3 regions of the Paracidovorax wautersii genome follow, and region 1 is predicted to be linked to each of the others. Evidence: riboswitches for the same ligand, from Rfam matches in the RefSeq annotation. Region 1 holds a riboswitch; each other region holds the start of a gene.
What was found. A riboswitch is a leader RNA that binds a small molecule or an ion and turns the genes downstream of it on or off. The one in region 1 is predicted to bind cobalamin.

Region 2: another riboswitch for cobalamin. It lies ahead of QE399_RS12935 (TonB-dependent receptor domain-containing protein); the one in region 1 lies ahead of cobW (cobalamin biosynthesis protein CobW).
Region 3: another riboswitch for cobalamin. It lies ahead of QE399_RS14960 (TonB-dependent receptor); the one in region 1 lies ahead of cobW (cobalamin biosynthesis protein CobW).

What each region holds. Positions count from the first base shown of each region.
Region 1 covers NZ_JAVIZX010000001.1:2,486,115-2,495,808, forward strand. The annotation lists gene QE399_RS11260 (DEAD/DEAH box helicase) at 249-2,240, shown strand; gene QE399_RS11265 (sensor domain-containing diguanylate cyclase) at 2,537-4,006, shown strand; gene QE399_RS11270 (multidrug effflux MFS transporter) at 4,036-5,268, opposite strand; cobalamin riboswitch at 5,563-5,855, shown strand; gene cobW (cobalamin biosynthesis protein CobW) at 6,052-7,101, shown strand; gene cobN (cobaltochelatase subunit CobN) at 7,898-9,694, shown strand, end outside.
Region 2 covers NZ_JAVIZX010000001.1:2,865,263-2,874,956, reverse strand. The annotation lists gene QE399_RS12950 (ABC transporter substrate-binding protein) at 1-488, opposite strand, end outside; gene QE399_RS12945 (bifunctional adenosylcobinamide kinase/adenosylcobinamide-phosphate guanylyltransferase) at 485-1,087, opposite strand; gene QE399_RS12940 (cobyrinic acid a,c-diamide synthase CobB) at 1,084-2,490, opposite strand; gene QE399_RS12935 (TonB-dependent receptor domain-containing protein) at 2,490-4,388, opposite strand; cobalamin riboswitch at 4,456-4,691, opposite strand; gene QE399_RS12930 (DUF904 domain-containing protein) at 4,891-5,121, shown strand; gene QE399_RS12925 (cell division protein ZapA) at 5,118-5,459, shown strand; RNA gene ssrS (6S RNA) at 5,510-5,689, shown strand; gene QE399_RS12920 (putative bifunctional diguanylate cyclase/phosphodiesterase) at 5,741-8,146, opposite strand; gene QE399_RS12915 (cyclic di-GMP phosphodiesterase) at 8,194-9,498, opposite strand; gene QE399_RS12910 (sulfite exporter TauE/SafE family protein) at 9,675-9,694, opposite strand, start outside.
Region 3 covers NZ_JAVIZX010000001.1:3,298,325-3,308,018, reverse strand. The annotation lists gene QE399_RS14980 (CysB family HTH-type transcriptional regulator) at 1-711, opposite strand, end outside; gene QE399_RS14975 (FecCD family ABC transporter permease) at 888-1,898, opposite strand; gene QE399_RS14970 (ABC transporter substrate-binding protein) at 1,895-2,884, opposite strand; gene QE399_RS14965 (ABC transporter ATP-binding protein) at 2,881-3,723, opposite strand; gene QE399_RS14960 (TonB-dependent receptor) at 3,729-5,939, opposite strand; cobalamin riboswitch at 6,018-6,267, opposite strand; gene QE399_RS14955 (TOBE domain-containing protein) at 6,410-6,625, opposite strand; gene QE399_RS14950 (ATP-binding cassette domain-containing protein) at 6,708-7,523, opposite strand; gene QE399_RS14945 (aliphatic sulfonate ABC transporter substrate-binding protein) at 7,528-8,484, opposite strand; gene ssuC (aliphatic sulfonate ABC transporter permease SsuC) at 8,647-9,519, opposite strand; gene QE399_RS14935 (VOC family protein) at 9,516-9,694, opposite strand, start outside.

The DNA.
Region 1 (9,694 bases):
CGAATCGTGCGACAATCGCCGGCTTGCGTGAATGATCCGTTCACGCAGTTTGCACATCTCCCTTCACACACCGGGCCTGCGGACAGCCGAGGCGCTTCATTTCAGAAGCTCCCGCTGGTCTCCGCGCTAATGCCTACCTGCCCAGCCCAAGCTGGTGCCGGTTTCGTTTGATGGTTGATGTTTTTTAACCATTGACGAAGCCTCCGCAGGCCACGCCTGCGGCCGTCTTCGTGTGAGAAAAAATAGTTATGACCGACACTTTGCAAGTGCAGGGCGAATTCGCGCCTGCAGAATCTTCTTTGGCTGTTGAAAACGCAGCCGCGCCCGCCGTGGAGCTGGCCGAGGGCGCCGAGACCGCCGCCGAAGCCGCCGCGCCTGTGGAGGCCGCCGTGCCCAACGGTTTCGTGCAGCTGGGCCTGGCGCCCGAGCTGGTGCAGGCCGTGGCCGATCTGGGCTACACCCAGCCCACCTCCGTGCAGGAGCGCGCCATTCCCCTGGCCATGGGTTCGGGCGGCGAGTCCAGCCAGTTCATCGACCTGATGGTGTCCAGCCAGACCGGCAGCGGCAAGACCGCGGCCTTCCTGCTGCCCGTGCTGCACACGCTGATCCGCCAGCAGGCGGAGGCCGACGCGGCTGCCCGCGCCGAGTTCGACCGCGCCGCGGCCGAAGCCGCAGCCCGCGGCGAACCCGCTCCCAAGCGCAACAAGCGCAAGGACCCCACGAACCCCCGCAACTTCAAGGCCGCCACGCCGGGCGCGCTGATCCTGTGCCCCACGCGGGAGCTGGCACAGCAGGTGGCGCACGATGCCATCGAGCTGGTCAAGCATTGCCGTGGCCTGCGCGTGGCCAACGTGGTCGGTGGCATTCCCTACCAGCTGCAGATCGCCAAGCTGCAGAACGCCAACCTCGTCGTGGCCACGCCGGGCCGCCTGCTGGACCTGCAACGCTCGATGCAGATCAAGCTCGACCAAGTGCAGTTCCTGGTGGTCGACGAAGCCGACCGCATGCTCGACCTGGGCTTCTCCGACGATCTGGCCGAGATCAACCAGCTGACCGCACAGCGCCAGCAGACCATGATGTTCAGCGCCACCTTTGCGCCGCGCATTCAGCAGCTCGCCATGCGCGTGATGCACGACAACGGCGCCTCGGTGAAGAAGATCCAGGTCGACTCGCCGCAAGAAAAGCACGCCAACATCAAGCAGGTGCTGTTCTGGGCCGACAACGCCCAGCACAAGCGCAAGCTGCTGGACCACTGGCTGCGCGACACCACGATCAACCAGGCCATCGTCTTCGCCTCAACCCAGGTGGAATGCGACGGTCTGGCCAATGACCTGCAGCAGGACGGTTTCAGCGCCGTGGCGCTGCATGGCGCCCTGAGCCAGGGCCTGCGCAACCGCCGCCTGATGGCGCTGCGCCAGGGCCAGGTGCAGGTGCTGGTGGCGACCGACGTGGCCGCCCGCGGCATCGACGTGCCCACCATCACGCACGTGTTCAACTACGGCCTGCCCATGAAGGCCGAGGACTACACCCACCGCATCGGCCGTACGGGCCGTGCCGGCCGCGATGGCCTGGCCGTCACGTTTGCGGAGTTCCGCGACCGCCGCCGTATCTTCGACATCGAAGGTTACAGCCGCCAGCAGTTCAAGTCGGAAGTGATTCCTGGGCTGGAGCCACAGCAGCGCGCCCCGCAGGGTGGACGCCAGGACTTCGGTGGTGGCCGTGGCGGCCCTCGCCGCAATGAGGGCGGTGGTGGCGGCTTTGGCCGCGATCGCAAGCCGGCCGGTGGCTATGCCAACCGCTCGGGCTTCAACGACCGCGGCGGCTTCGGCGGCGGTGACCGGGGTGGCTTCGGCGGCGGTGATCGCCGGAGCGACCGTCCCTCCTTCGGAGACCGTGCCGGCTTTGGTGGTGGCGGTGCAGACCGCGCCCCTTTCGGCGGCGACCGTCCTTCCTTCGGTGACCGTGACCGCGGTGGCTTCGGTGGTGACCGTGGCGCCCCGCGTGGCGCACCCGCCGGCCGTGACGAGCGGGGTTTCGGTCCGCGTCGCGATGCCGATGGCTACGGCCGCAAGCCGGGCTTTGGCGACGCGCCCCGGGGCGGCTTCGCTGGCCGCGACGAGCGCGCTCCGCGTGGGGATTTCGCACCGCGCAAGCCTGCTTTCTCCAAGCCGGCAGCGCCGGGCGGCAAGCCCTTCACGCCGCACGACGCGCGCAAGCGTCCTGCACGTCCCGCCCGCTGAGCGCAGCGGCGGCGCCAGACCCTTCGGTCTGGCATGCCCAGAAAGCCAGCCCATGGGGCTGGCTTTTTTCATGGCGCTGCCCGAGGGGGCGGGGCGTGGCGCCAGCGGCGCCGCGACAGCCCGGGGCTTTTTCGCGGCGTTGCAAGGCCCTCCGGCGCCCGGCAGGGATGGCCAAGGCAATAATCGACCGGACAGGGGAGGGCGCGCCGTGGCGCAGCGTCCGGATCCCCGCGTGAATCAAAACGTGGGCGGAAACGGTGGGCCAAGGCCGGGTTTTCGCGTTGGAGGTTTTCGGGATGTCCTCTTCGTTGTCTTCGGATGCCGATTTCGAACACATGTTCGAGATCGCTCCGGTCTCCTTGTGGCTGGAGGATTTCAGCGATCTCAAGCGCCTGCTGGACGGCTGGCGCGCGTCTGGCGTGCAGGATGTGGCGGCCCACGTGCGCAGCCACCCGGAGTGCATGCAGCAGTACGGTGCGGCCATCAAGGTGCTGAAGGTCAACCAGCGCACGCTGGATCTCTTTGCCGCGCCCGACCAGGCGACGCTGGTGGCGTCGCTGGGCACGGTGTTCCGCGGCGACATGCATGCGCAGGCCATTGCAGAGCTGCTGCAGCTGTGGTCCGGGGCGCTGGAATTCTCCAACCAGACGGTGAACTACACGCTGGACGGGCGCCGGCTGGACGTGCAGATCCGCGGGCGCATCCTGCCGGGCCACGAGCACGACTGGAGCCGCGTGCTCATTTCCCTGGAGGACAACACGGCGCAGGTGCGTTCGCGCAGTCAGCTGCTGCAGAGCGAGCAGTATGCGCGGGGGCTGTTCGAGTTCTCGCCGGTGTCGCTGTGGGTCGAGGACTTCAGCGCCGTCAAGCTGCTGCTGGACGAGGTGCGCTCGCAGGGTATCCGCGACTTCAAGACCTTTCTGAAGGTGCATCCGGAGTTCGTGGACCGCTGCATGCACGAGATCCGCGTCATCGACGTGAACCAGCAGACGTTGTCGATGTTCGGGGCGGACAGCAAGGAGACGCTGCTGAACAACATCGGCAAGGTGTTCCGCGGCGAGATGCATGACTCGTTCGCCGAACAGCTGCTGGACCTGTGGGACGGCAAGCTGGTGCAGCAGCGTGAGGTCGTCAACTACAGCCTGTCCGGAGAGGCCGTCCACATCCACATGCAGTTTGCGGTGATGGACGAACACCGGCACGACTGGCGCATGGTGCTGCTGTCTCTGGTGGACATCACGGCGCGCAAGAAGGCCGAGGCCTACCTGGAATACCTGGGCAAGCACGACGTGCTCACGCAGTTGCGCAACCGCGCGTTCTATGTCGAGGAGCTCAACCGCCTCACCCGCAAGGGGCCGTGGCCCGTGTCGGTGGTGGTGATCGACATGAACGGGCTGAAGTCGATCAACGACGAAGCGGGCCACGCGGCGGGCGACGCGATGCTGCGGCGCGTGGGCGAGGTGCTGGCCAAGGCGGTCGATGCGCCGGCATGCGCGGCCCGGATCGGCGGGGACGAGTTCACGGTGGTGATGCCGGCCACCGACGAACGCGGCGCCCACAACATGATGGACCGCATCCTCTCTCTGCTGGAACTCAACAACCAGTTCTACCCCGGCCAGCCGTTGAGTCTTTCCATGGGCATGGCCTGCGCGGCGTCCGGCGAACAGATCGAGGCCGCCGTGGTCCGGGCCGACCAGGCCATGTACGCGGAGAAGGTACGCTACTACCAGTCCCGCGGCATAGACCGGCGCCAGCAGGGCGCCTGACCTCGGCCTGGTGCCTGCCGGCCGCGGCGCTAGCCTTGCGTGGTGGTGCGGCCGATGTCCGGCCAGCGGTGGTGCAGGTAGATCCAGGCCACCAGGCCGATGCACATCATCGCCAGCGAGGCGCAGGCCAGCAGCCGGGTGGAGTGCATCACCAGGGGAACGACCACGCCGGCCACTAGGCCGTTGGCCGTGGAGCCGACGAAGGCCTGCAGCGACGAAGCCATGCCGCGGCGCTCGGGGTACAGGTCCAGCACCAGCAGCGTCACCACCGGCACCATCAGCGCCCAGCCGAAGGAGAAGATGGCGATCGGAAACAGCGCCCACGACACGTGCGGCGTGAACAGCAGGTTGGCTGCCAGGTTCAGGACCGACATGGTGAACATGATGAGAAAGCCGTGCCGGATCTGCCGCTTGGGGGCGATGCGGCCCGCCAGCCGGCCGCTGAGCCAGGCACCGCCTATGATCCCGGAAATCGTCAGGATGAAGAGCCAGAAGAAATTCGAGGGCGACAGTCCCAGGTGTTCGCCCAGGAAGGCGGGCGCCGCCAGCACGTAGAGGAACATGCCGTTGAAGGGCACGCCGCTGGCCAGCGCCAGCAGCAGGAAGCGCGGGCTCGATCCCAGCTGCCAGTAGCCCTGCAGCAGGTGGCGGGCCTGGAAGGGCTGGCGGTGCTCGGCGTGCAGCGTTTCGGGTAGCAGGCGGAAGTTGGCCACGAACAGCAGCACGCCCACGCCGGTCAGGAACCAGAACACGCTGTGCCAGCCCAGGTGCACGAACAGCCAGCCGCCCACGATGGGCGCGATGGCCGGCGCCACGCCGAAGTAGATCGTCACCTGGCTCATGACCTGCTGGGCCTGGGCCGGCGGGAACATGTCGCGGATGACCGCGCGCGACACCACGATGCCCGCGCCCGCCGACAGCCCCTGCAGCGCCCGGAAGAACACCAGCTGCCCGATGCTGTTGGACAGCGCGCAGCCGGCCGAGGCGAGCGTGAATACCGCGATGCCCCACAGCACCACCGGGCGCCGGCCGAAGCTGTCCGACAGCGCCCCGTGGAACAGCGTCATGAAGGCGAAGCCGAACAGGTAGGCCGACAGCGTCTGCTGCATCTCCACCGGCGTCGCGCCCAGCGCGGCGGCAATGCCCGAGAAGGCCGGCAGGTAGGTGTCGATCGAGAACGGCCCGACCATGCCCAGTACGGCCAGCAGGACAGCGAGGGCCCAGCGCGGTGCGCGCCAGAGGTTGTGGGCGTCAGGATTCATCAGGGGACGGGGCCGTGCGGGCCGGCTTGGAGGCTTGGAAGGGGCCGCTGCATTATCCGGCAAGCCTGTGCACAGGGGCGGGCGGCCAGGACATGGCAACACCGATCCGGGAATCGCGCGGCCCGCAGCCGGAGATGCCTGCAAGGCGTCTGAGCGCCGCAAGTCCCCTGCCTTGCCAGCGCGGGCGACGCCGCGCGGCGTCGCTCCCGGATTTGTGTGAGTAGGCCCTCGGCGGCTATCCCGCATAATCCGCCGCAGGACGGAGGCAGGGCGTCCGGCACGAGGCCGGCACCCGCACCCGTCCGGTTCGAAGGTGCCCCACCGGCCGCAAGGCCCACGGGGTTCAACGGGAAGCAGGTGCGCACCGGGGCGGCAGGGCCTACCCCACGGGTGCTATTCCTGCGCTGCCCCCGCAACGGTCAGCGGACACAAGGACCCTCCGCGCACGCCCTTCTTTGTGGGGCGGCGCAGCCACTGCGCAGGCCGCCCTGCGTGGGAAGGCGAGGGCCCGGTCGCACCCTCCGGCATCGTGTCGGGCGGTGCGGCGGTCCGTGAGCCCGGATACCGGCCTTCGTACCGCTTCGGACGCTGCGGGAGTGCCTTGGTCCGGTCAGGTCGCTGCGCGCGCGGCGCGGCCCTTTCCTTTCCTCTGTGCACACACGCATGCATGCCGCGGACAGACACGCAGGCGACGCGAGCGCCACCTATGCATTCATGCATGCAAGTCGCACGCGCGCCGGCAGGCACGACACCGGAATGAAGAAAGAAAGGGCCGACACCACCATGCAAACGTCCAAGATTCCCGCCACCATCGTCACCGGCTTCCTGGGCAGCGGCAAGACCACGCTGCTGCGCCACATCCTGGACAACGCCGACGGCCGGCGCATCGCGGTCATCGTCAACGAGTTCGGCGAGCTGGGCATCGACGGCGAGATCCTCAAAGGCTGCGGCATCGGCTGCGACGACGAGGGCAACGAACGCGAAGGCGCTCTGTACGAGCTGGCCAACGGCTGCATGTGCTGCACCGTGCAGGAAGAGTTCTTCCCCGTGATGAAGCAGCTGGCCGAGCGCCGCGACCAGATCGACGCCGTGCTCATCGAGACCAGCGGCCTGGCCCTGCCCAAGCCGCTGGTGCAGGCCTTCCAGTGGCCGGAGATCGCCAACGTCTTCACCGTGGATGCCGTGGTCACCGTGGTGGACACGCCCGCCGCCGCCAGCGGCCAGTTCGCGGCCAACCCCGCGGCCGTGGACGAACTGCGCCGCGCCGATCCCAATCTGGACCACGAATCGCCGCTGCACGAGCTGTTCGAAGACCAGTTGTCGGCCGCCGACCTGGTGGTGCTCAACAAGACCGACCTGGTCGATGCCGCCGCGCTGGCTCAGGTGCAGGCGCTGGTGCGCGAGGAGATTCCGGCATCGGTGAAGGTGGTGCAGTCCGAACAGGGCCGCCTGCCGCTGGACGTGCTGCTGGGCCTGTCGAAGGCGGCCGAGGCCACCATCGACCAGCGCGTGAGCCACCACGACCATGACGAGGACCATGACCACGACGAGTTCGACGCCCACGTGATCGACCTGCCGGCCGTGGACCAGGCCCGCCTGCTGGCGGCGCTGCAGAAACTGGTGGCCGAGCAGACCATCCTGCGGGTGAAGGGTTTCGCGGAGATTCCGGGCAAGCCGATGCGCTGGCTGCTGCAGGGCGTGGGCCGGCGGTTCGACCACCACTTCGACCGCGCCTGGCGCGAGGGCGAGGCGCGGGGGACGCGGTTGGTGTTCATCGGGCAGGAGCTGGATGAGGGGGCGTTGCGGGCGGGGTTGGAGGGGGTGGGGGCTTGAATCTTTGAAATTGAAATTGGGTTTGGCGCTTATGTGGTGTGCGCTGGCAGCTATCGTTTTTGACAGGTGCTGTGGGGTTGTTTCCCGGTGCCGGGTCTCGGCCCGGCGGCCGAGGTTCTTTTCTTTGCTTCGCCAAAGAAAAGAACCCAAAAGAAAGGCGTCCCTGCTGCCCGTGTCCCCTTCGCTGCGCTACGGGGCAGCCTGCGATGCTCGCGCAGGCAGGGCCGCCGTGGAACTCACTGCGCTGCAGAGCAGCTCCGTTCGGACAGCCACGGCGAGTCAGTTCACGAGGCATGCGCGCTCCGACGCGCATGCGCCCTGCCTGCGCTCCGCTTCTCGGCACGGGCAGAAGGGAACCCGAACGCCCCACACGGGCCATCGCTGCGCTCGGCCCGGCAGTGGGAGGCCGAGCGCAGTGTTGGCCCGTGTGGACTCCCAACGCCCTTCTGTATGCGCCGAGGAGCACAGGGCGCGGGGCGGGCGGGTGTGCCGCAGGACACACCCGCTTCGTGATCTGACTCGCCGTGGCTGTCCGAGCGGAGCGCGCCAGCGCGCAGCGAGTTCCACGGCGCCGCCCCGTGACCGAGCACCGCAGGTTGCCCTGTTCGCCGCAGGCGAGCGGGGACGCAGACAGCAGGGTCGCCCTTTCTTTGCTTACTTTCTTTCGGCGAAGCGAAAGAAAGTGAGTGCGCCGCCGGGCGCATACCCCGGCCCCGGAAAGCAAACTTCCCAGAAAATCAAAAATGATAGCTGTATGCGCTTGTCCCATAAGCGCTAGACCCCAAAAACACTCCGAATGCACCTCCTCTCCACCCGCCCCGGCGGCTTCGTAGAAGACGACTCCATCGTCACCCGGCTCGACCAGACGCCGGGCGATATCGTCATCCTCAGCTCCGCCGACACCACCCTCGCCCTGCTCTCCGGCGCGTGCGAGGAGCTGGCGCGCACGGAGGAGGCCGGCTTTCCCTCCGTGCGCCTGGTCAACCTGCAGTACCTGCGCCAGCCCGCCTCGCTCGACCTCTACATCGACGAGGTACTGCAGCACGCCCGCGTGGTGATCGTGGACCACCTCGGCTCCGAATCCGTCTGGCCCTACGGCTTTCAGCAGATCGGTGCACTGGCGCGCAAGAACGGCCAGCGGCTGGCCATGTTCTCGGGCGATCTGCAGGAGGACCTGTCCCTGGTGGAGCGCAGCACGCTCGCGCCCTCGGTCTGCCACCTGCTGTGGCAGTACCTGCGCGCGGGCGGGGCGGCCAATGCGCTGCAGTTCGTGCGGGCCGTGGCCTTCCATGGGCTCGGCCATGGCGGCGCACCGCAGCCGCCGCGCAGCCTGCCGCAGGCCGCCGTGCATGTGCCGGCCGCCTTCGCACCCACCCATGCGGTGCCGGGCATCGACGACCTGCGCGCGGCCTGGGCGCCGGGCGCTCCGGTGGTGGCGCTGGTGTTCTACCGCTCGCACCTCATGGCGGCCAACACCGCCGCATTCGACGCGCTGGCGGTGACGCTGCGCGCCCAGGGCCTCAACCCACTGCCCGTGGCGCTCGATTCGCTCAAGGACCCGTTGTGCCTGGCCACCTTCCAGGCACTGTGCGCCGACCATGCCGTACAGCTGGTGCTCAACACCACGTCCTTCGCCGCGCTGAAGCACGAAGGTGCCGCCCTGGCCGGCGATGCGCCGGTGCTGCAGGTGATCGCCAGCGGCGGCAACCGCGAGGACTGGTGGGCCGACAGCCTGGGCCTGCGCCCGCGCGACATCGCCATGCAGATCGTGCTGCCCGAGATGGACGGCCGCATCGTCACGCGGGCCATCAGCTTCAAGGGCCTGTCGCACCGCAGCGCGGTGACGCAGGCGGACGTGGTGGCCTACCAACCCGAGCCGGACCGCGTCGCCTTCGTGGCCGAGCTGGCACGCCGCTGGTGCCGGCTGCGCAGCCTGCCGGCCGCCGAAAAGCGCCTGGCGCTGGTCCTGGCCAACTACCCGGGCAGCGAAGGGCGCATCGGCAGCGGCGTGGGGCTGGACACGCCGGCCTCGGTGGTCGGCATCCTGCAGCGCCTGCGCGCGGAGGGCTACGCGCTGGGGCCCGACGCCGCGCTGCCGGCCGATGGCGACGCCCTCATGCAGACGCTGCAGCAGGGCATCGCCAACGATCCGCGCCAGTGGCTGCTGCGTCCGGCCTGGCAGAGCTACGCGTTGGCGGACTACCGCGCACGGCTGGCGCAGCTGCCGGCCGGCATGGCCGACGCCATCGCCGCCCGCTGGGGGGCGCCGGAGGACGACCCGGCCGTGCGCCAGGGGCGCTTCATGATCGCCGGGCTGCGGCTGGGCCAGGTGTTCGTCGGCATCCAGCCCGCACGGGCGCTGGCCACGGCCGGGGCGCAGGACTACGCCAGCTACCACGACGCCGAACTGGTGCCGCCGCACAGCTACCTGGCGTTCTACTTCTGGCTGCGCGATGTGTTCGCCATCGACGCCGTCGTGCACGTGGGCAAGCACGGCAACCTCGAATGGCTGCCGGGCAAGAGCCTGGCGCTGTCGCAGGTGTGCTGGCCCGACGCCATCCTGGGCCCGCTGCCGCACCTGTACCCGTTCATC
Region 2 (9,694 bases), 380 kb from region 1:
CGCCACAGCCGCTCGGCGCCCTCCTGCGGCGGCACGGCCAGCATCGCGCCCAGCGTGGTCAGCACCTGGCGCACGTCGGCATGGGTCTTGGGCTCGAGCGCGACGACCTTCACGCCGAGCGCCTCCAGCCGGTCGCTGGCGCGGGTGCTGGCGGACAGCAGCACCACATCGGGCCGCAGCGCGACGATGGCCTCGACATTCGGATCGATGCCACCGCCCATCTGCGGCAGCCGCTGCACCGCCGCCGGCCAGTTGGAATAGCGGTCCACGCCGACCAGGCGATGGCATTGGCCCAGCTCGCACACGCTCTCCGTCAGCGAGGGCAGCAGGCTGACGATGCGCTCGGGCGGGCGGTCGAAATGCACGCGGCGGCCGCGGCCATCGGTCACGTCGATCGCCTGCGCGGCGGCCGCACCGGCGGTGGCACAGGCCAGGGCGCACAGCACGCCGGCCATCCAGCGGCGCACCACGGCGGGAGAGCGGTTCATGGCGCCTCGTCCTTCAGCGTCAGCGGCAGGCCTGCTGCCACCAGCGTCACGCGCGCGCAGGCCGCGGCCGCGCGCTGGTTGAGCACGCCCAGCGCATCCACGAAGGCGCGCACCTCGCGGCCCATAGGAATCACGCCCAGGCCGATCTCGTTGCCCACCAGCACCACCGGGCCGGGCGCGGCCTGAACCGCTTCCAAAAAGAGAGCGCACTGCGCTTTCCAGTCAAGGGCTAGAGGCCTATTTGGCTTGGATTCGGATGATTCCATCGGCATGAGCCAGTTGGTGAGCCACAGCGTCAGGCAGTCCACCACGATCAGCGTGTCGGCGCGGCTGTGCCGGGCCAGGGCGGCGGCAAGGTCGCGCGGCTCCTCCAGCGTGGCCAGGCCGGGCACGCGTTCGGCGCGTTCGCGCTGGTGGCGCTCGATGCGCGCGCGCATCTCGTCGTCCCAGGGCTGGCCGGTGGCGACCAGCAGCGCCCGGTGCTGCGGCGAGGCCTGCAGCCACTGGCGTGCCAGCAGTTCGGCGCGGCGCGACTTGCCGCTCTTTTGCCCGCCCAGGATCAGCTCGCTACGGGCGATGGGGCGCAACGCATGGCTCATGCCCCGCCCTCCCCGCCCAGCAGCAGCGCCGTGGCCTGCGGGCTGGACGCGAACCACGCATGGAAATAGCTGGCATGCACGCTGCCGCGCCGGTACAGCGCCTCGCCCACGGCGGGCTCGGGCGCCTGGCCGGGGCGCGCCGTGCAGGTGCGCACCGGGGCTGCGCTGTCGCAGGTCGAATAGTGAAAAGTGTGCCCGCGCAGCACGTGGCCGCCCAGGTCCAGTTGCTGCGGCCCCAGCGCGGCCAGGCGGCGCTGCATGCGCACGTGGCCCGGCAGCAGGCCCCACAGGGGCTTGTGCTGGCCGTCGGCCAGCGTGATCGACTCCATCAGCGCCATCATGCCGCCGCACTCGGCCCACAGCGGCCGGCCTGCGGCCACATGGGCGTGCAGCGCATCGCGCATGCCGGTGTTGGCGGCCAGCGTGTCGGCATGCAGCTCGGGGTAGCCGCCGGGCAGCCACACGGCGTCGCAAGGGGGCAGCGCCGTATCGCGCAGCGGCGAAAAGCGCACCACCTCGGCCCCCAGCGCGGCCAGGGTGTCCAGGTTGGCCTGGTAGACGAAGCAGAAGGCCTCGTCCCCGCCCACGGCGACGCGGCGCCCCTGCAGCAGCCGCGGTTGCGCTGCGCCGGGCGGCTCGGTGGGCGCAGCAAAGTCTACGGACCAGCGCTGCCCCAGCGCAGCCAGGTCCATCTGGCCCAGCGGCGTGTTCAGCAGCGCATCGGCCGCGGCGTCCAGGCGCTCCAGGCTGTCGTGCAGCTCGTGGGCGGCCACCAGCCCCAGGTGGCGTTCGGGCAGCAGTGCGCCGGGGGAGCGCAGCGGGCCGGCCGCTGTGGCGGAACCCGCCTGCGGCACCACGCGGGGCAAGGCGCCCAGCCAGTCCTGCGCATCGCCCAGGCCACTGCGCAGCAGGTCGATGTGGCGCTCCGTGGCCACGCGGTTGGCCAGCACGCCCGCCCAGGGCAGGCCCGGCCGGTAGTGCTTGAGGCCGTGCACGATGGCGGCCAGTGTGCCCCCCATGGCGGAGGCATCGATCACCGCCAGCACGGGAATGCCAAAGCGCTGGGCCAGGTCGGCCACGCTGCGCTCGCCGTCGAACAGGCCCATCACCCCTTCGATCAGCACCAAGTCGGATGCCTGCGCTGCGGCATGCAGGCGGCGCGCGCAGTCGTCCTCGCCGGTCATCCACAGGTCGAGCTGGTGCACCGGCCGGCCGCTGGCCAGGGCGTGCCAGTGGGGGTCGAGGAAATCCGGCCCGCACTTGAACACCTGTACCCGCCGGCCCTGGCGCGCATGCAGGCGCGCCAGCGCGGCGGTGACCGTGGTCTTGCCCTGTCCGGAGGCTGGCGCCGCCACCACCAGGGCCGGGCAGCGGGCGCTGCCGGCGTGGGAGCCCGGCGCCATCACTGCGGCGCCCACGCCAGCCCCACGTAGAACGTGCGGCCGGGCGTGGCGTAGGTGTCAGCCAGCTGATAGGCCTTGTCTGCGAGGTTGTCTAGCCGGGCCTGCAGGCGCAGGTCACGGCCCAGCGTGCGGCTGGCCGACAGGTTGAGCACGGTGTAGCCGCCCAGGCGCCTGGTGTTGGCCGCGTTGTCGAAGCGGCGGCCGGTGGCCTGCGCTTCGGCGCCCAGCGTCCAGCCGGCCACGTCGGTGTCGGCGCCCAGCACGGCGTGGCGCTTGGCGCGGCGTGCCAGCAGCTTGCCGGTGGCCTCGTCACGCGGGTTCTGGAAGTCGACCGAGCCGCGCAGGCGCACCGCTGCGCCGAGGCGGTAGGCCCCGGCCAGCGTCACGCCCTCGTAGCGCGCCCGGCCCACGTTGGCGTAGCAGCCGCCGAAGGGCCCGTCATTACCCGCGCAGGCACCCGTGCCGCCCGTCCAGTTGATGAGATTGCGCACGCGGTTGCGGTAGGCCGTGGCCGAGAAGCTGTCGCCACCGCGCGCCCAGCGCAGGCCCAGCTCGGCATTGCGGCCCTCCTGCGGGCGCAGGCTGCCCTCGCCGTACATGCTGAAGCGCTGGTACAGCGTGGGCGCGCGGAAAGCGGTGCCCACGGACGCGGTGGCCCGCCACTGTGGCGCGAACTCGTATCCGTACCCGGCGCTGCCGGTGCTCTTGCCGCCGAACTCGCTGTCGCGGTCATGGCGGGCGTTGAGCTGAACGGTGTGAGCGCCATGGCGCAGGCCGTAGCCCAGGGCCAGGGCGTCCTGGTGGCGCTCGCGCTCGTTGCCTTCGATGCTGGTGTTGGTCAATTGGTCCTCGCGCCGCTCCAGCGACGCCGTCAGTTGCTGGCCCGCGCCCAGCGCCCACTGGTTCTGGAACAGGTAATTGCGCAGCACCGTCCGCGTGTCGTACACGGAGGGGCGCGTGCGGTAGTCGCTGCGGGATTCGCTGGCCGTCATCAAAGTACTGTAGCGCTCGCTCCAGCGTGCCTGCCAGTTCAGGCCCACCGCCTGCAGCCGGTTGCGGCTGCGGTCGTCGGCCGTGCGGCTGGTGCTGTCGTACCCACTATGCGTGTCGGCGTACAGCAGCGTAGCGTCCAGCCGCTGGCCGGGCGCCACCTGCCAACCCAGGCGGCCGCTGCCCGCCATGCGGCGATAGCCGTCCTTGTCGGGGTTGGCGGTGGCCGTGGTGCGCGAGTTGAAGCCCTCGCTGTCCACATGGCTCAGACCCAGCGCATAGTCCCATGCGCCCGCGCCGCCGCTGACGCCCGCCGAGGCGCGGTATGTGCTCTGGCTGCCGGCGCCTACGCTGGCGTAAGGGCGCACGCCCGCTTCCCCTTTGCGGGTGAACACCTGGATCACGCCCCCGATGGCGTCCGACCCGTACACCGCGCCGGCCGGGCCACGCAGGACCTCGATGCGGTCGATGGCATCCAGCGGCAGGGCCTCCCACGGCGCGCCGCCCGAGCCGCTCTGGGTATCGAGGCGGATGCCGTCCACATAGACCGCGGTGAACTCATTGTTGGCGCCGCGCAGGTACACGCTGGTCGTGGAGCCGGGTCCGCCGTTGCGCACCAGTTCGACGCCCGGCAGGCGGCCGAGCACATCTTCCAGCGCCGCCGCGCCGCTGCGGTCCAGCGCTTCGCGGTCGACCACCGAGACATCGGCGACCAGGTCGGACAGCGGCTGCGCCGTGCGGGTGGCGGTCACCACCGTGTCAGGCATCGAAGCCACATCGGAAGAAGGGATCTGGTCCGCGGCAAGGGCGGACAGGGAACACAGGCAGGCAGTGGCGAGGGCCACGGCGCGTGGGCGGGCACCGGGGGCCGCGCGCACGCTCGAGAGGGTCGAGAACATGGTGGTCATTGCGTGAAATACCCGCGCCGGCCTCCCCGCCGGCAATGGGCTGACAGGCCACGGCATCCATCGACGCCACGACCCCCTGGTGTTGGCCGGTATCCGGGCTGGCAGAACACCCTTTCGTCGCCTTCCCAGCGCCTGTTCACGGCACCAGTGGCTTGAGAAGAAAGAGAGGGCCCGAAGACCCGTCTGCTGACCGTTGCGGGGGCAGCGCAGGCACAGCGCAAACCCGTAGGGCGCGCCTCCCTGCTTCCCGTTGAACTGCGGCATGCGAACCATGCAGCGAGCACCAACGGCGCGATTCTAGGCGACGCTGAACAAGCCCCGCGATGCGGCGCGCTCTGCCGGGGACCGCTGCAAGGCGCAGACCCACCGCCCTAGCCGCAGCGATGGCGAAGATGTGCCACGCGGCAGACCGCCCGCAGCAGAGAAGCGCAGCGCGCGGCGGACCCGGCTCAGCGTCGCCTGGATGACCGTTCGGCGGACGAACCCTACAATCGCCCGCTGTATGGCCCCAACGTCTTCCATCGACCAGATCGCCGAGCGCGTCGAACGCCTGCTCCTGCGCCACGCCGAGTTGCAGCGTACCAATGCGCTGCTGTCGCAGCAGGTCACGGCACTCACCCAGGAGCGCGATTCCCTTAAGTCGCGGCTGCAGGCCGCCCGGGCCCGCGTGAACGCGCTGCTCGACCGTCTGCCCGTCTCGCCGGAAACGCCCGGCGCCAAGGAGGGCGAATGAAGCAGATCGAGGTTCAGATCATGCAGCAGAGCTATCTGCTGGCCTGCCCGGAGGGCCACGAGGAGCGGTTGCTCCAGGCCGTCGAGCGCGTGGATTCGGCCATGACGCGCATCCGCGACGCCGGCAAGGTGCGCGCCCGCGAGCGCATCGCCGTGCTGGCCGCGCTCAACCTGGCCTTCGACATCGCCGACCGGGAGCAGCAGCCCGCCTTGCAGCAGCCACAGCCGCCCGCACCACCCACCGGTGCGGCCCCGCCGCAGCCCGAAGACGACCAGCGCATGGCGTCGTTGCTCCAGCGCCTGGACGAGGCGCTGGGCGACGATGGCCGCCTTCTCTGACGGGTCTTCCCCCGGCGCGTCGACGCGCGCCGCAGGCGGGCCTACAATGGAGGCGTCTGCGGTGCTGCCGGGCTTTATATTTCCTTGAACCAATGCTCAACGAGCATGGGCCTGGTACATCGCCCGGTGAGCGTGATCATCTCGCGTCAGATGAACCCAACGCCTGGCTGCCCTCGCCCACCTGAACCCCCGGTTCAGGATGACGGCCCGGTGGCATTCGCAGACACCTCTTCCCCCTGAATCCGCCCCCACGCGCCCGTAGCGCGGCAGCGTATTCTTCATCACGCCGACGGCGTCGGTGACGGCGGCTCCCACGAGTACGCCTTGCGCTCTGCCAGCAGCGTGCGCAAAGCGCCCGCCGGCAGGCCCGGCGCACACAAGAAGCCCTGGAAATACTGGCACTCCATGTGCGCAAGCGCCACGCGCTGCGCCTCGGTCTCCACCCCTTCGGCGACCACTTCGATATGCAGGGCACGGCCCATGCTCGTGATCGCCGTCACGATGGCACGGTCCCCATCGTCCTCGGGGAGCCCGCGCACGAAGGACTGGTCGATCTTCAGCTTGTGGATGGTCAGCTTCTTCAGATACGCCAGGCTGGAATAGCCGGTACCGAAGTCGTCGATGGCCAGCCCCACCCCCAACGCCGAAAGGACCGACAGCCGCTGCTCGGTCTCCTGCCCGTCCTGCAGCAGGATGGTCTCGGTCAGTTCCAGTTCGAGCAGGCTGGCGGGCAGGCCGTGCCGGCTGAGCAGCTGGGTGAGGTGCTCCACGAAGCCGGGCTGGCGGAATTCGAGCGCCGACACGTTCACCGCGACCACCACCGGCGTTCCGGCCCGCAACCACGCCGCGGCCTCCTGGACGGCCTGCTCCATCACCCAAGCGCCCAGCGCCACGATGTAGCCGGACTCCTCCGCCAGCGGGATGAACTCTGCGGGAGACACCGCCCCCATCTCGGGATGGGTCCAGCGCAACAGCGCCTCGGCGCCCACGATGCGGCCGGACGCCATGGCGACCTGCGGCTGGTAGTGCACGGCCATCTGGCCGAGCCCCACCGCCTGCCGCATCGCATGTTCCATCTGCATGCGCGACAGCAGGTTGGCGTTCATCTTCGGCTGGTAGAAGCCATAGCTGCCCCGGCCTCGCTCCTTCACGCCGTACATGGCGGTGTCGGCCTGCTTGACCAGATCGTCCAGCGTCGCGCCGTCCTGCGGGTACAGCGACACGCCGATGCTGCACTGGATGGAAAACCCCATGCCATCCAGCGCGAACGGGCGCAGCATGTCGTCCAGGATGCGCTGCGCCACGGCGGCCGCAATGCTCTCGTCGCCCCCGTGGAGGTAGATGACGAATTCGTCGCCCCCCAGCCGGCACAGCAGGTCCGTCTGCCGCAGGCAGGCCTGGAGCCGCTGCGCTACCAGGCGCAGCACGCGGTCGCCGAACGGATGCCCCAGGGAATCGTTGATGTTCTTGAAGCGGTCGAGGTCCAGGAAGAGGATGGCGAAACCTGTTCCCCGCTCGCGGGCGGCCGCCTCGATCGCGGCATCGACGCGGCGGGCGAGCAGCACCCGGTTGGGCAGCCCCGTCAGCAGGTCGCTGTAGGCCAGCTCCTCGATCCGCTGCTGGGCTGCATGCTGCTCGGTCAGATCGCGCACGAAGCCGATGCTCTGCGCAACCTGTCCCCGCTCGTCCCGCACGGCCACCCAGGACAGATGCACCGCGCAATCCGGTCCGGTGCGGCGCGGCAGCAGCAGTTCGCCTTCCCAGAAGCCCTCCCGTTCCCAGGTGGCCACGACGCGCTGCATCAGCTCACGTGCTTCCGCGTGGCCGAAGAGGGCAGCCGCCGGCTTGCCCAGCAGCCCGCAGGGCGAATCCTCCACCAGCCGCTCGCAGCCGGGATTCATGCGGATGAGCGTGTGGTATTCGTCGGCGATGAAGATGGCGTCCAGGCTCGACTCGAACACCTGCGCAGCCAGCCTCAGGCTGGCCTGGGCCTCCGCCTGCCGGGTCACATCCCGGAAGGAATACACGCGCCCCGACGGCCGCCCGTGCAGCAATTGCGGTACGGAACGGCGTTCGACCGACGTGCCGTTGCGAAGCACGAAGACGTCGGTGGTCTCCAGCAGAGGTTCCCGGGCAATGGCCGCGAGCCGCTCCCGGTAGGGCAAGGGCTCTGCCACCTGCGACGCCATGAAAGCGTGGACGGCATCGTCGTCCCGCTGCCGCAGCAGGTCATCCGGCATGGCCCAGAGCAGCGCCAAGCGTTGGTTGAAGGCCCGCACGCGGCCCTGCATGTCGCACACCAGCATGCCGTCGGCCGCGGAATCAAGGGTTGCGCGCAGTTCCGCCAGCAGGGTCTCGAGTTCGCGCTCGGCCCCCTCTTCGCGCACCCGGCTGCGCATGGTCAGCACCAGCAGAGGGCCCTCCCTGCGCTGTACGGCGGCCACGCGGCGCTCCACCGGCACCAGACGGCCTTGCGCCGTGACGAGGCCCGACTCCGAATGGATGCCCGCCAGGATATCCGCGGGCGGCTGGCTCCAGAAAAACAGGTCCTCGGGCGTGGACGCCAACTGCTGGACCGGCGTACCGATCATGGCCGCGGCCGCTTGGTCCGCCAGGTCCGCCGCGGCCCGGTTGCAATACACGATGCGCAGCGTCTCAGGATGGACCAGCCACAAGGCCTGGTCCATGCCGTCGCAGATGGCGTGCCACTCCTCTTCGTTGAGAGGGAGGTCGGTCACGCGTCGCCCTCTCGCGGTACGGGATCGACGGCCCGCTCGAAGAAATAACAGATGCGCTTGCGCGGCGAGAGGTAGTCCAGGGCTTCGCGCGGCAGCTGCGCAGGCCGCAGGCTGCGGCGGATGCCCAGTTCGGGAACCGTTTCCAGATCCAGGATGCGGGCCTGGTCCACCGGCACCCGCGGGTCGTGCACGAGGACGCGGGGCCGCAGCGGCCGCGAGGAATTGACCGAAATGACCAAGGCATAGCGGTCATTCACCAATTGGACGACGGACCCGGGCGGGTACACGCCCATCATGCGGATGAAGGCGCCCAGCACCACGGCGTCAAACCGCGGCTTGTGCTGCGCGAAGATCACGGACAGCGCCTCGTGCGGCGTGAGCGGGTCGCCGCCGTGCAAGGGGTTGCACATCCGGTCGTAATGGTTGACGAGCGCCAGGATCTGCCCGGCCCGGACCATGTCCCGGCCTGCCAACTGCTGTGGGAAGCCCGATCCATCCATCATTTCATGGTGCTGCGCGATGGCCAGCAGCACGGGAGCGGGCCAGCCCATCTTGCGGGCGAGCACGACCGATTCCCCCACATGGCTCTCGTAGCGCCGGCGATCCGCCGGCATGAGCGGGGATTGCGGCTCGGCCAGGTGCAGAGGCAGGGACGCCTTGCCCAAATCGTGGAGCAGCGCGGCCACGCCGACATCCTGGAGCTCGGACCCTTCGATGCCCAGCGCGCGCCCGAGCAGCAGCGACAGGACCATGACGTTCACAGGGTGCAGGGCAGGCCGCATGCCCACGCCCTCGGACAGCAGCCGGATGGCGCAGTCTCCGTTCGACAGCAGTTCGCTGACGCATCCGGACACCAGCGCCTCCGTGCTGGCGCGCGACGGTCCGAGGTCCTCGCCCAGGGAATGGACGAGCTGCTGGTAGATACGCGTCGCCTCGGCAAAGCGCCAATCGCACCGCATGGCGGCGACATGGTCGGCCTGCGGCAGGCGCGGGGACCCGTCGCGGCCAGTTGCGCCCACTGACGCAGAGGTGGAGCGCGCTTCCGGGGACACGTCCACGCCGGCCTGGACGACCGTGCGGGTGGCAGGAGGCAGGGCTTCGTCCGGCACAGTTTCGGGATCGCTCTTAGACGGGATGTAGCGCACCTCGGAGAGCCCCAGCCCGCGCAGCGTCTGCAACTGCTCCGGGGTGGTGAGCTTGAAGCTGCTCATGGGAAACGGATGATTCATCCAGCCCATGTCTAGCTGGATGAACATGCCAATGCGCACCTGGCGAATGTCGATGAGGATGGGAGTGGTCACTTCGGAGGTACCGCAGTCGCTGTGCATGCAGAAAACTCGAGTGGATTATCTCCAGTTACCAGACTGTGAAACGCGCAACAAGATGCACAGTGTAGGGGAGCAGCGACCCGGGCAGGTCCTTGGTGGGCGGTTTTCGTCGCCCGACCCTCACGGCAGCCTTCCCAGGCTTGCGGAGGTCACAGACACCAGAACGCAG
Region 3 (9,694 bases), 810 kb from region 1:
CAGTTCCACATAGGTCTTGATCACGTCGGCATCCATGGCCGTGAGCACCACCTCGGGCGCCAGCCCTTCGCGCGCGAAGGCTTCGTCGATGTGCGCCCGGCCGGTGTAGCCCAGCTCGTACGTGATGATGGGAAAGCGCGCCAGCTGCTCCAGCGTGACGGGCTCCGGCAGGTCGAGCAGCGGATGCTCCGGCGGCACCACGATGCTGTGCGACCAGCGGTAGCACGGCAGCGTCACCAGGCCGTCGTAGCCGGACAGCGCCTCGGTCGCCACGCCGATGTCGGCCTCGCCCTTGAGCAGCATCTCGGCCACCTGCCGGGGCGATCCCTGGTGCAGGTGCAGTGCGACCTGCGGGTACAGGCTGCGGAAGTCGCGCACCACGTGCGGCAGCGCATAGCGCGCCTGCGAGTGCGTGGCCGCCACCAGCAGCCGCCCTTGCTCCGCCGCACTGAAGTCGTGCCCCGCACGCCGCAGATTGTCGGCCTCCAGCAGCAGGCGCTCGACGATGGGCAGCAGCGTCTCGCCCGGCGGCGTAAGCCCCGTGAGGCGCTTGCCGGCGCGCACGAAGATCTCCACGCCCAGTTCCTCTTCCAGCTCGCGGATCTGCCTGCTCACGCCAGGCTGCGAGGTGTAGAGCATGGCCGCCACTTCGGTCAGGTTGAAGCCGCAGCGCACGGCCTCGCGCACGGAGCGCAGTTGCTGGAAGTTCATGGCGTCACCTGGCGGCTGGAACGGCGAACCGGGGAGCGTGGGATCAGCGGAGGCATCGGTTTCTGCATAAGTTGCAGCGATCCTAGAAGCCGCGCTTCAAAACGACAAAGAATCAATTTCCATGTCTTCCATCCAAAAAGATCTTTGGACGGCCGCGGCGGGCGAAAAGCAGCGCCTCAGTGCCGACGCAGCAGCAGCATCACGAACACGGCGCCCAGCCCCGCCGTGACGATGCCCACCGGGAGCTCCTGCGCGCCCAGCAGCGTGCGGGCCACCACATCGCTGCCTGCCAGCAGCGCCGCCCCCAGCAGGGCCGCCAGCGGCACGAAGCGCGCGTGCAGCGGCCCGGCCAGCCGGCGCGCCAGGTGCGGCACCATGAGCCCGACGAAGCCGATGACGCCGCTCAGCGCCACGCAGCAGGCGGTCGCGATGGCCGCCACCACGAACACGTGGCGCCGCAGGCGCTGCGGCGCCACGCCCAGGCTGTGGGCGGTGTCGTCGCCGGCCAGCAGCGTGTCGAGCGCCCGGTGCCGGCGGGCCACGAAGGCGGCGGCCACCAGCAGGCCGGCCAGCGGCAGCCAGAGGTTGTCCCACCGCGCCAGCCCCAGGCCACCCAGCGACCAGAACACCACGGCATGCGCCGCACGCTGGTCCCCGGCGAAGACCAGCACGTGCGTCACCGCGCCCAGCAGGAAGGAAATGGCCAGGCCGCCCAGCACCATGTGCGCCGGCCCCTGCGTGCCCACGCGGTGCACCAGCAGCAACACCGCGCCGGCGGCCAGCAGCGCCCCGGCGAAGGTGGCCGCCGGCAGCGTCCAGGGACCCAGTGCCTCGCCCGCCCAGCCCAGCACGGCCACCGCCGCGGCAGCCGCGCCGGACGACAGGCCGAAGAGAAACGGGTCCGCCAGGTCGTTGCGCGTGCTGGTCTGCAGCAGCCCGCCCACCACCGCCAGGGCCGCGCCCACCAGCAATGCCAGCAGCAGGCGCGGCAGGCGCAGCTCGCGCACGATGGCCTGGGCCATCTCACCCGGGGCAGGCAGGCCCAGCGCGCCCGCCCAGGGGCCGGCCAGCCCGGCCAGCGCGTCGCGCCAGCCCACCGAGCTGCTCCCCACGCTGAGCGAGGCCACGGCCAGCAGGCCCAGCAGCGCCACGCCGCCCAGGGCGGCCGCCACGGTACGCGCCCTCATGGCGCCGTGCCCCTGAGCGCGCGGGCGATCTTCTCGATCGCTTCGATGTTGGCAGGCCCGGGCGTCAGCTCGGCATAGCGCAGCACGATGTAGCGACGCTCGCGCACGGCCTGCGTGAGCCGCATCGCCGGATGCGCCTCCAGCACGCGGCGCAGGTGCTCGGGCCCCTGCCCGTTCTGGTAGTCCAGCAGCACGACGTACTGCGGATCGCGCTCGGCCACGGCCTCCCACGAGGCGGTGCCCCAGCCCATGGCCAGATCGCCCAGCGCGTTCACGCCGCCCGCGGCCGCGATGAGAGCATGCGGCATGGCGGCGCGGCCTGCCGTGAACGGCTTGTCCTCGCCCGAGTCGTAGACGAACACGCGCGGTGGGCGTGGCAGCGCCGGCTGCGCCGCGGCGCGCACGCGCTCCCGCCAGCCGGCCACCAGCTGCTCGGCCTGTTCGCGCCGGCCGAAGACGGCGCCTAGGCGCAGCACGTCGCCGTAGAGCAGGTCGAGCGTGGCCTCGGGCTTGTCGGCCCGGGTGTGCACGCAGCTCTCGGTCAGCACCAGTGTGGCCACGCCGTGCCGCGCCAGCGTGGCCGGGGTGACGCCGCCGCCCGGCTGCATGCCGTAATACCAGCCGGCGAAGAACAGATCGGGCTGCACCGCCAGCAGGTTTTCCAGTGTGGGGTACTTGGGCGCCAGCTCGGGCACAGGCCCCAGCGCCTTCCAGAAGTCTGCGCTGGACTTGTACCAGCCGGTGATGCCGGTGACGCCCACCAGCTTGGGCTGCAGGCCCAGCGCCATCACCATCTCGGCCATGTTGAGGTCGTGGACCACCAGGCGGCGCGGGGGCGCATCGAAGCGCAGCGGCTCGCCGCAATTGCTCACCTTGACGGGAAAGCCTGGCGTGGCCGTTGCGGCGTTGGCGGCCGCTGCGGCCGCCACCAGGCTTGCGACCAGCCAGGCCGCAGGCCGGTAGAAAGAAGGCAGACGGAACCTCATGCCGACGCCGCCCGCTCGAAGGCCCACAGCGTGCCGCCGTGCCGTGGATGGTGCGCATGCACCAACTCCATGCCGAAGACGGCCGCCACGCGCTCGGTACTCAGCGCCTGGGCCGGCGGGCCATCGGCCACCAGTTGCCCCTGGTGCAGCACCCAGGCGCGGGTGGCGAAGCCCGGCACCAGGCCCAGCTCGTGCAGGGCCGCGATGACGGTGATTCCCAGGCCGCGCACCAGCGCCAGCAGATCGGCGCGTGCCGCCAGGTCGAGGTGGTTGGTGGGCTCGTCCAGCAGCAGCAGCGCGGGCTCCTGCGCCAGGGCCCGCGCCAGGTGCACGCGCTGGCGCTCGCCGCCCGACAGGCTGCCCAGCGTGCGGGCGGCCAGCGCAGTGGCGCTGCAGGTGTGCAATGCGTGCGCCACGGCCTGCGCGTGCTGCGCCCGGCTGGCGCGCTGCTGGTGCGGCAGGCGGCCGAACGCCACATAGTCCTGCACCCGCAGGCCGGGCTCCACCGCATCGCCCTGTCCCAGCAGCGCGACATGGCGCGCGCGCTCGGCGGCGGGCCAGTCCGCCAGGTTCTGGCCCAGCACGCGCACAGCGCCCCGCGTCGGCGCCAGCCGCGCGGCCAGCAACCGCAGCAGCGTGCTCTTGCCCGCACCGTTGGGCCCCACCAGCGCCACGCATTCGCCGGGCTGAACGCTCACGTCGGTGGGCGCCAGCAGCGTGCGGCCGCCCGCCACCTCGAAGGCCGCGCCCTGCAGCTGCAGCACAGCGCCCAGCGCGGGTACCGCGCGGCCTTCCCGCAGGGCTGCAGCAGCGGTGGCAGTGGTGGTGGCCAAGGGCATGTCGGTCAGAGTGTCCAGCGCAGCGCCAGTTCGTAGCTGCGCGGCGCGCCCAGCAGGATCTGGTCGGGGTAGAACGGATCGGCCCAGGCCGCATAGGTGCGGTTGCCCAGGTTGCGGCCGCGCAGGGTGAGCTGCACATCGCGCGCCACGTCCACGGCCAGCGCGGCGTCGAAGACGGTGTAGCCGTTCAGGCGCACGGTGTTGGCATCGCTGTGGAAGCGCTCGCCCACGTGGCGCACCGAGGCCGACACCTGCATGGGCACGCCCGCCATGAAGCGGTAGCCCACCCCGGCATTGGCGACCAGGCGCGGCGCGTTGGGCGGACGGTTGCCGGACAGCGAGGTGCCGTTGCCCAGGTTGTAGCCCTCATACCTCGCGCGGTTGAGCGCCAGGTTGCCCCACAGGCTCCACTGCGCATCCGGCCGCAGGGCCACGGATGCCTCGGCCCCGCGGGATTTCAGCGCCCCCGCCTGCGCGAGCTGCTGACCGCCCTGCGCGGCGTAGACGTTGCGCCGCTCGGTGTCGTAGAAGGCCAGCGTCCATTCGCCGCGCTGCTGCCAGAAGGCCTGCTTGACGCCCACCTCGGCGTTGCGGGTGCGCGTCAGGTCCAGCGGCTGCGTGGCGCCCAACAAAAAGATGTTGTTGGCCGCCACATCGGCCGCCGTGCCGTACTGGCCGTACAGCGTGGTGCCGGGTGCGGCTTCCCAGGTCAGGCCCACACGGCCGGTGGTGGGATTCCAGGTCTTCTCGTACGGGAAGCCCGTGCGCTGCACGCCCGCCGCGTTGGCGGACGACCGCTCCAGCGCGATGCGCTCCTGGCGCAGCCCGCCGATCAGCGCCACCGTGGGCGTGAGGCGCAGGCGGTCTTCCAGCGCCAGCACGGTGTTGCGGATGCGCGTGGTCTGCAGCTGCGTGGTCAGCAGGCCGTAGCGGCCGCGCTGCGGGTCCGCCAGGCTCACGCTGTCGCCCGGGAAGTTGGCCGCGCCGGGCCGGTCCAGGTCGAGGTCGCTGTACTCGAAGGCGGCCACCAGGCGGTTGTCCAGGCCTGCCACGCGCGCGTCCCATTGCCATTCGGTCTTGTTGCCCCAGCTGGTCTGGTCCTGCGCGACGTAGAAGCGCTCGCGGTCCACCAGGCCCGTGCCGGCGTTGAAGGCGGTGATCTCGTTGTTGAGCCACGTCCGGTCGGCCGTGTAGCGCCAGAACTGGGTGCGCAGCACGACGGCATCGCTGGCCTGCCATTCGCCGCCGGCGCGCAGCCAGGTCTCGCGCGCCTCGTTGCGGTTGTCCTGCACGTTGTAGTTGGTGCGCAGGGTGCGGCCATCGATGGCGACCGGCCCCAGGGCGCTGCCGTTGAAGCCGGAGGTGTAGGTGCCTGAGACGATGCCGCCCCGCGGCTGCACGCCCGGCGCGTTGGCCGACACCAGGGGCGTGCCCCAGTAGCTGCTGCCGTCGTCGCGCTTGGCCTCGCCCGCGATGAAGAGCTTGACGCCCGGCGCCGCGCGCCAGTCCAGCCCGCCCGACACGTGCCGGTTGCGCTGCCAGGTGTCGTCCACGAAGCCGTCGCTGTTGGACGCGCTCGCGTCGATGCGGTAATCCAGATCTTGCCAGGCGGTGGTGCCGCCCGAGCCGACCGACAGGCGCCGCTCGCCGAACGAGCCCACGGCCGTGTTCACTTCGGTGCGCACCGGCCCGCGGTGCGGCGCCTTGGTGACGAAGTTGACCGCGCCGCCGGTGGCGCCCTCGCCCGACATGAGCGAGGCCGCGCCCTTGAGGAATTCCACGCGCTCCAGATTGGCCGTGTCCATCACGCGCGAGGTCATGTTGGGCGGGCCGATCTTGATGCCGTTGTACAGCGTGTTGATCTGGCTGTTGGCAAAGCCGCGCATCGAGAAGGCGCTGGGCTCGGCCGGAAAGTCCCCCGCCGTCACGCCGACGGCGGCCTGCGCAGCCTCGGTCACCGTGCGCAGGCCGCGTTCGGCCAGCACCTCGGCCGGCACCACGTCGATGGACGCGGGCGTCTCGCGCACCGTGAGGCCCAGGCGCGATGCGCTGTCGGCCGACTGGTCGAGCGGCGTGGTGGGCGCCGGCGGAGCCGCCCCGGTCACGACGACCGTGGGCAGGGTTTGCGCAGCGGCAGGAAAGGCGGCGGCCAGGGCGAACGCAAGGGGCGCGGGCCAGGCAGGCACGCGCAGCGGCGGAAAGCAGGATGGAATCATCGGATCCACTCAATCACGAAAGTCGCCCGCACCGGCCTCCCCGCCGGCGTATGGGCACACGACGCCCGCGCTGTGTGCGCTGGCGCCACCTCGTTGGCCGGTATCCGGGCTGACGGAACGCCCTCCAAAGCCTTCCCAGGCACCTTGGCAGGCGCCCAGTGGCGTGTGGATGGAGGTGGGCCGCACCAGGGCGACCCGTCCGCTGACCGTTGCGGGGGCAGCGCAGGCTGGGCCTTGCGAACGCGTGCGCGTCCGAGGGCCTTCCTGCTTCCCGTTGAACTGCGGCGGGACGAATGCCGCCGCGAGCACCAACGCTGCCATTCTATGCGCATTAACGCAACGCACTTGCGATAACTAGCGGAATAAAAAAAGGCGGCCCGCGGGCCGCCTTTGGTCGATTACTACATTTTTTATAGCTACATGCGCTTTATCCAAAAGCGCTACAGGCCTTTTTGATCTGAAACCACCGCTCAGAGCTTGGCGATCGACACCTCGGTGGACTTCACCAGCGCCACGACGTCGGAGCCGACGTCCAGGCCCAGTTCGTCCACCGACCGGGTGGTGATGACGGACGTGACGATGCCCCAGGGCGTCTCGACGTCCACTTCGGACACGACGTCGCCGCGGACGATCTCGCGCACCTTGCCCTTGAACTGGTTGCGCACGTTGATGGCTTGGATGGACATGGTTTAACTCCTTTGGAAGTCCGTGGATGGGATGGCAGAAACGGGAAGGGATGGAGCGGGTCGTTCAACAAACAAGGACGGCTCAGACCGCCCAGCGCAGTCCGTGCGCGGGCACGCCGGGCCAGCCGGCGCCGGGTGGCGGCGCGGCATCGGCCGAGGGCTTTTGCAGCACGCGGTCGAGGATGCGTTTTTCGATGGCGGCAAATGCGGCATCGCCCTGCGAGCGCGGGCGGGCCAGCGCGATGCGTTCGTCCAGTGCGATGCGGCCGTCCTCGATGAGGATCACGCGGTCGGCCAAGGCCACCGCCTCCTGCACGTCGTGGGTGACGAGCAAGGCCGTGAAGCGGTGGCGCTGCCACAGGCCTTCGATCAGGCGGTGCATCTCGATGCGGGTGAGCGCGTCGAGCGCGCCCAGGGGCTCGTCCAGCAGCAGCAGGCGCGGCTGGTGCACCAGGGCGCGCGCCAGGGCCACGCGCTGGCGCTGGCCGCCGGACAGGCGCGCCGGCCACTCGTTCTCGCGGTCGGCCAGGCCGACCTGGGCCAGCACCTCGCGGCCGCGTTCGCGCTGCGCCTTGGGCAGGCCCAGCGTCACGTTGTCGAGCACGCGGCGCCAGGGCAGCAGGCGCGCCTCCTGGAACATGATGCGCGTGTCGCCGTGCAAACCGTGGACGGCCTGGCCGTCGGTGTAGAGCGCGCCGCTGCTCGCCTCTTCCAGGCCGGCGACCAGGCGCAGCAAGGTGCTCTTGCCGCAGCCGCTGCGGCCGACGATGGCGATGAACTCGCCGTGCTCCACGGTGAGCTGCGTGTTGCGCAGCACGTCGCGCGCGCCGTAGCGCTTGTGCAGGCCGCGCGCTTCCAGGCGCACGCCGCCGGCTTCAGGGGCAGTGGTGGTACCCATGGCGTCATGCCCCCGTTTTGAACAAGGGCACATCCACGGCGTTCACCTTGCGCGGCAGCAGCTTCTCAGCCAGGAAGGCATCGGCGATCTTCTGCTGCTCGCCCAGGTTGTCCTGCAGCACCGGACGCACGGCATAGCTGCGGCGGCCATTGGCCTGCTCGATGGTGGCAGCGTCCAGGCCCCACACGGGAGCCAGGAGCGCTGCCGCGTCCTTGGGGTGCTGCTTGACCCACTTGCCGGTCTTTTCCAGCTCGGCGTAGACCACCCGCAGCACGTCGGCCCGCGCGTTGGCGAACTTGCTGCTGGCCAGGTAATAGCGCTGGTACGACGCCAGGCCCGTGCCGTCCGCCAGCACGCGGGCACCCGACTGGCGCTGCGCGGCCGAGAGGAACGGATCCCACACCACCCAGGCGTCGATGGCGCCCTTCTCGAACGCCGCGCGGCCATCGGCGGGCGTGAGGTAGGCCGATTGCACATCGGCCAGCGACAGCCCGGCCTTCTCCAGCGCAGCGATGAGCAGGTAATGCGCGCCGGCCGCCTTGGCAAACCCGACCTTCTTGCCCTTCAGATCGGACACGCTCCTGAGCGGCGAATCCGCCTTCACCAGAATGGCCTGGGCCGTGGGCGACGGCGCCTCCTGCGCCACGAAGGTGAGCTGCGCGCCGGCGGCCTGCGCGAACACCGGCACGGTGTCGGCCACGTCGGCGCTGAAGTCCAGGTTGTCGAGGTTGAGCGCCTCCAGTAGCGGCAGCCCGCTGGTGAACTCATGCCAAGTGGGTTTGACGCCCAGCGGTGCCAGCTGCTTTTCCAGCGTGCCCTGGATCTTGAGCACCGCGATCAGCGTGGACGACTTCTGGTAGCCGATGCGAACGGTGGAAGCAGCAGGCTGTGCGGCAGCGATGCCTGTCGCAGCCATGCCAATGGCGGCCAGCGCGGTACGACGATTCAAATGCAAGGTCATATCAGGTCCTGTATTCAGGTCAATGCGTTCAAAAACCGGCGCGGCCCAATGCCAGCGGACGCCGTGGAACTGGCTTCGCCAGGCCACCGGCGTCGTCCCCCTTCCCGACTCGCGCAGCGAGTCGAGAGAAGGGGGAAGGCGCGCAGCGCCTCAGGGGGTAGCTCACTGGTATCCGGGATGCCACCGCAGCCACCAGTGTTCGAGCGCCCGGGCGAACACGTCGGCCAGCTTGCCCAGCAGCGCATACAGCAGGATCCCGACGAGCACGATGTCGGTCTGCAAAAATTCCCGCGCGTTCATGGTCAGGTAGCCGATGCCCGATTGCGCCGAAATGGTCTCGGCCACGATCAGGATCACCCACATCAGGCCCAGCGAGAAACGCAGCCCCACCAGAATGGACGACAGCGCGCCGGGCAGGATGATGTCCCGGTACAGCTGCCAGCGGCCCAGACCATAGGTGCGCCCCATCTCGATCAGCTGCGGGTCGACGTTGCGGATGCCGTGGAAGGTGTTCAGGTAGATGGGAAAGAACACCGACACGCTGATGAGGAACAGCTTGGCCGACTCGTCGATGCCGAACCACAGGATGACCAGCGGAATCAGCGCCAGCGCCGGGATGTTGCGCACCATCTGGATGGTGGAGTCGAGCAGCGTCTCGGCGATGCGCAGCGATCCGGTCAGCAGCCCCAGCACCAGGCCCAGCCCGCCCCCGATGGCCAGCCCCGCCAGCGCGCGGCCGGCGCTCACCTTCACATGGGTCCACAGCTCGCCGGATTCCGTCAGCGTCCAGGCGGCCTTCACCACGTCCAGCGGCGCGGGCAGCACGCGCGTGGACAGCCAGCCCAGCGACGAAGCCACCTGCCACAGGGCGATCAGCGCCACCGGCACCAGCCAGGGCAGCAGGCGACGCCCCACGGCGGCCAGCCCCTGCCACGCGGCAACGCCGAGCGCGCCGCTGGCAGGGCCGTCCGGCGACTCGGGCACGGGGGAAACCTGCAACTCGCGCACGGTCCCCGCGGAAGTGCTGGCGGTCATACGGGCAGCTCCTGCTCGGTATCGGCCTCGAGGAACTCCAGCTGGTTGCCCGCCGGATCCTTGACGTAGAAGCGCAGGTAGCCGGGCAGCGCGCGGTTTTCCACCAGCGGCAGTTCGGCCTGCAACAGGCGGCCGCGCAGCTCGGGCAGGTTGTCCACCTCGAAAGCCAGGTGCG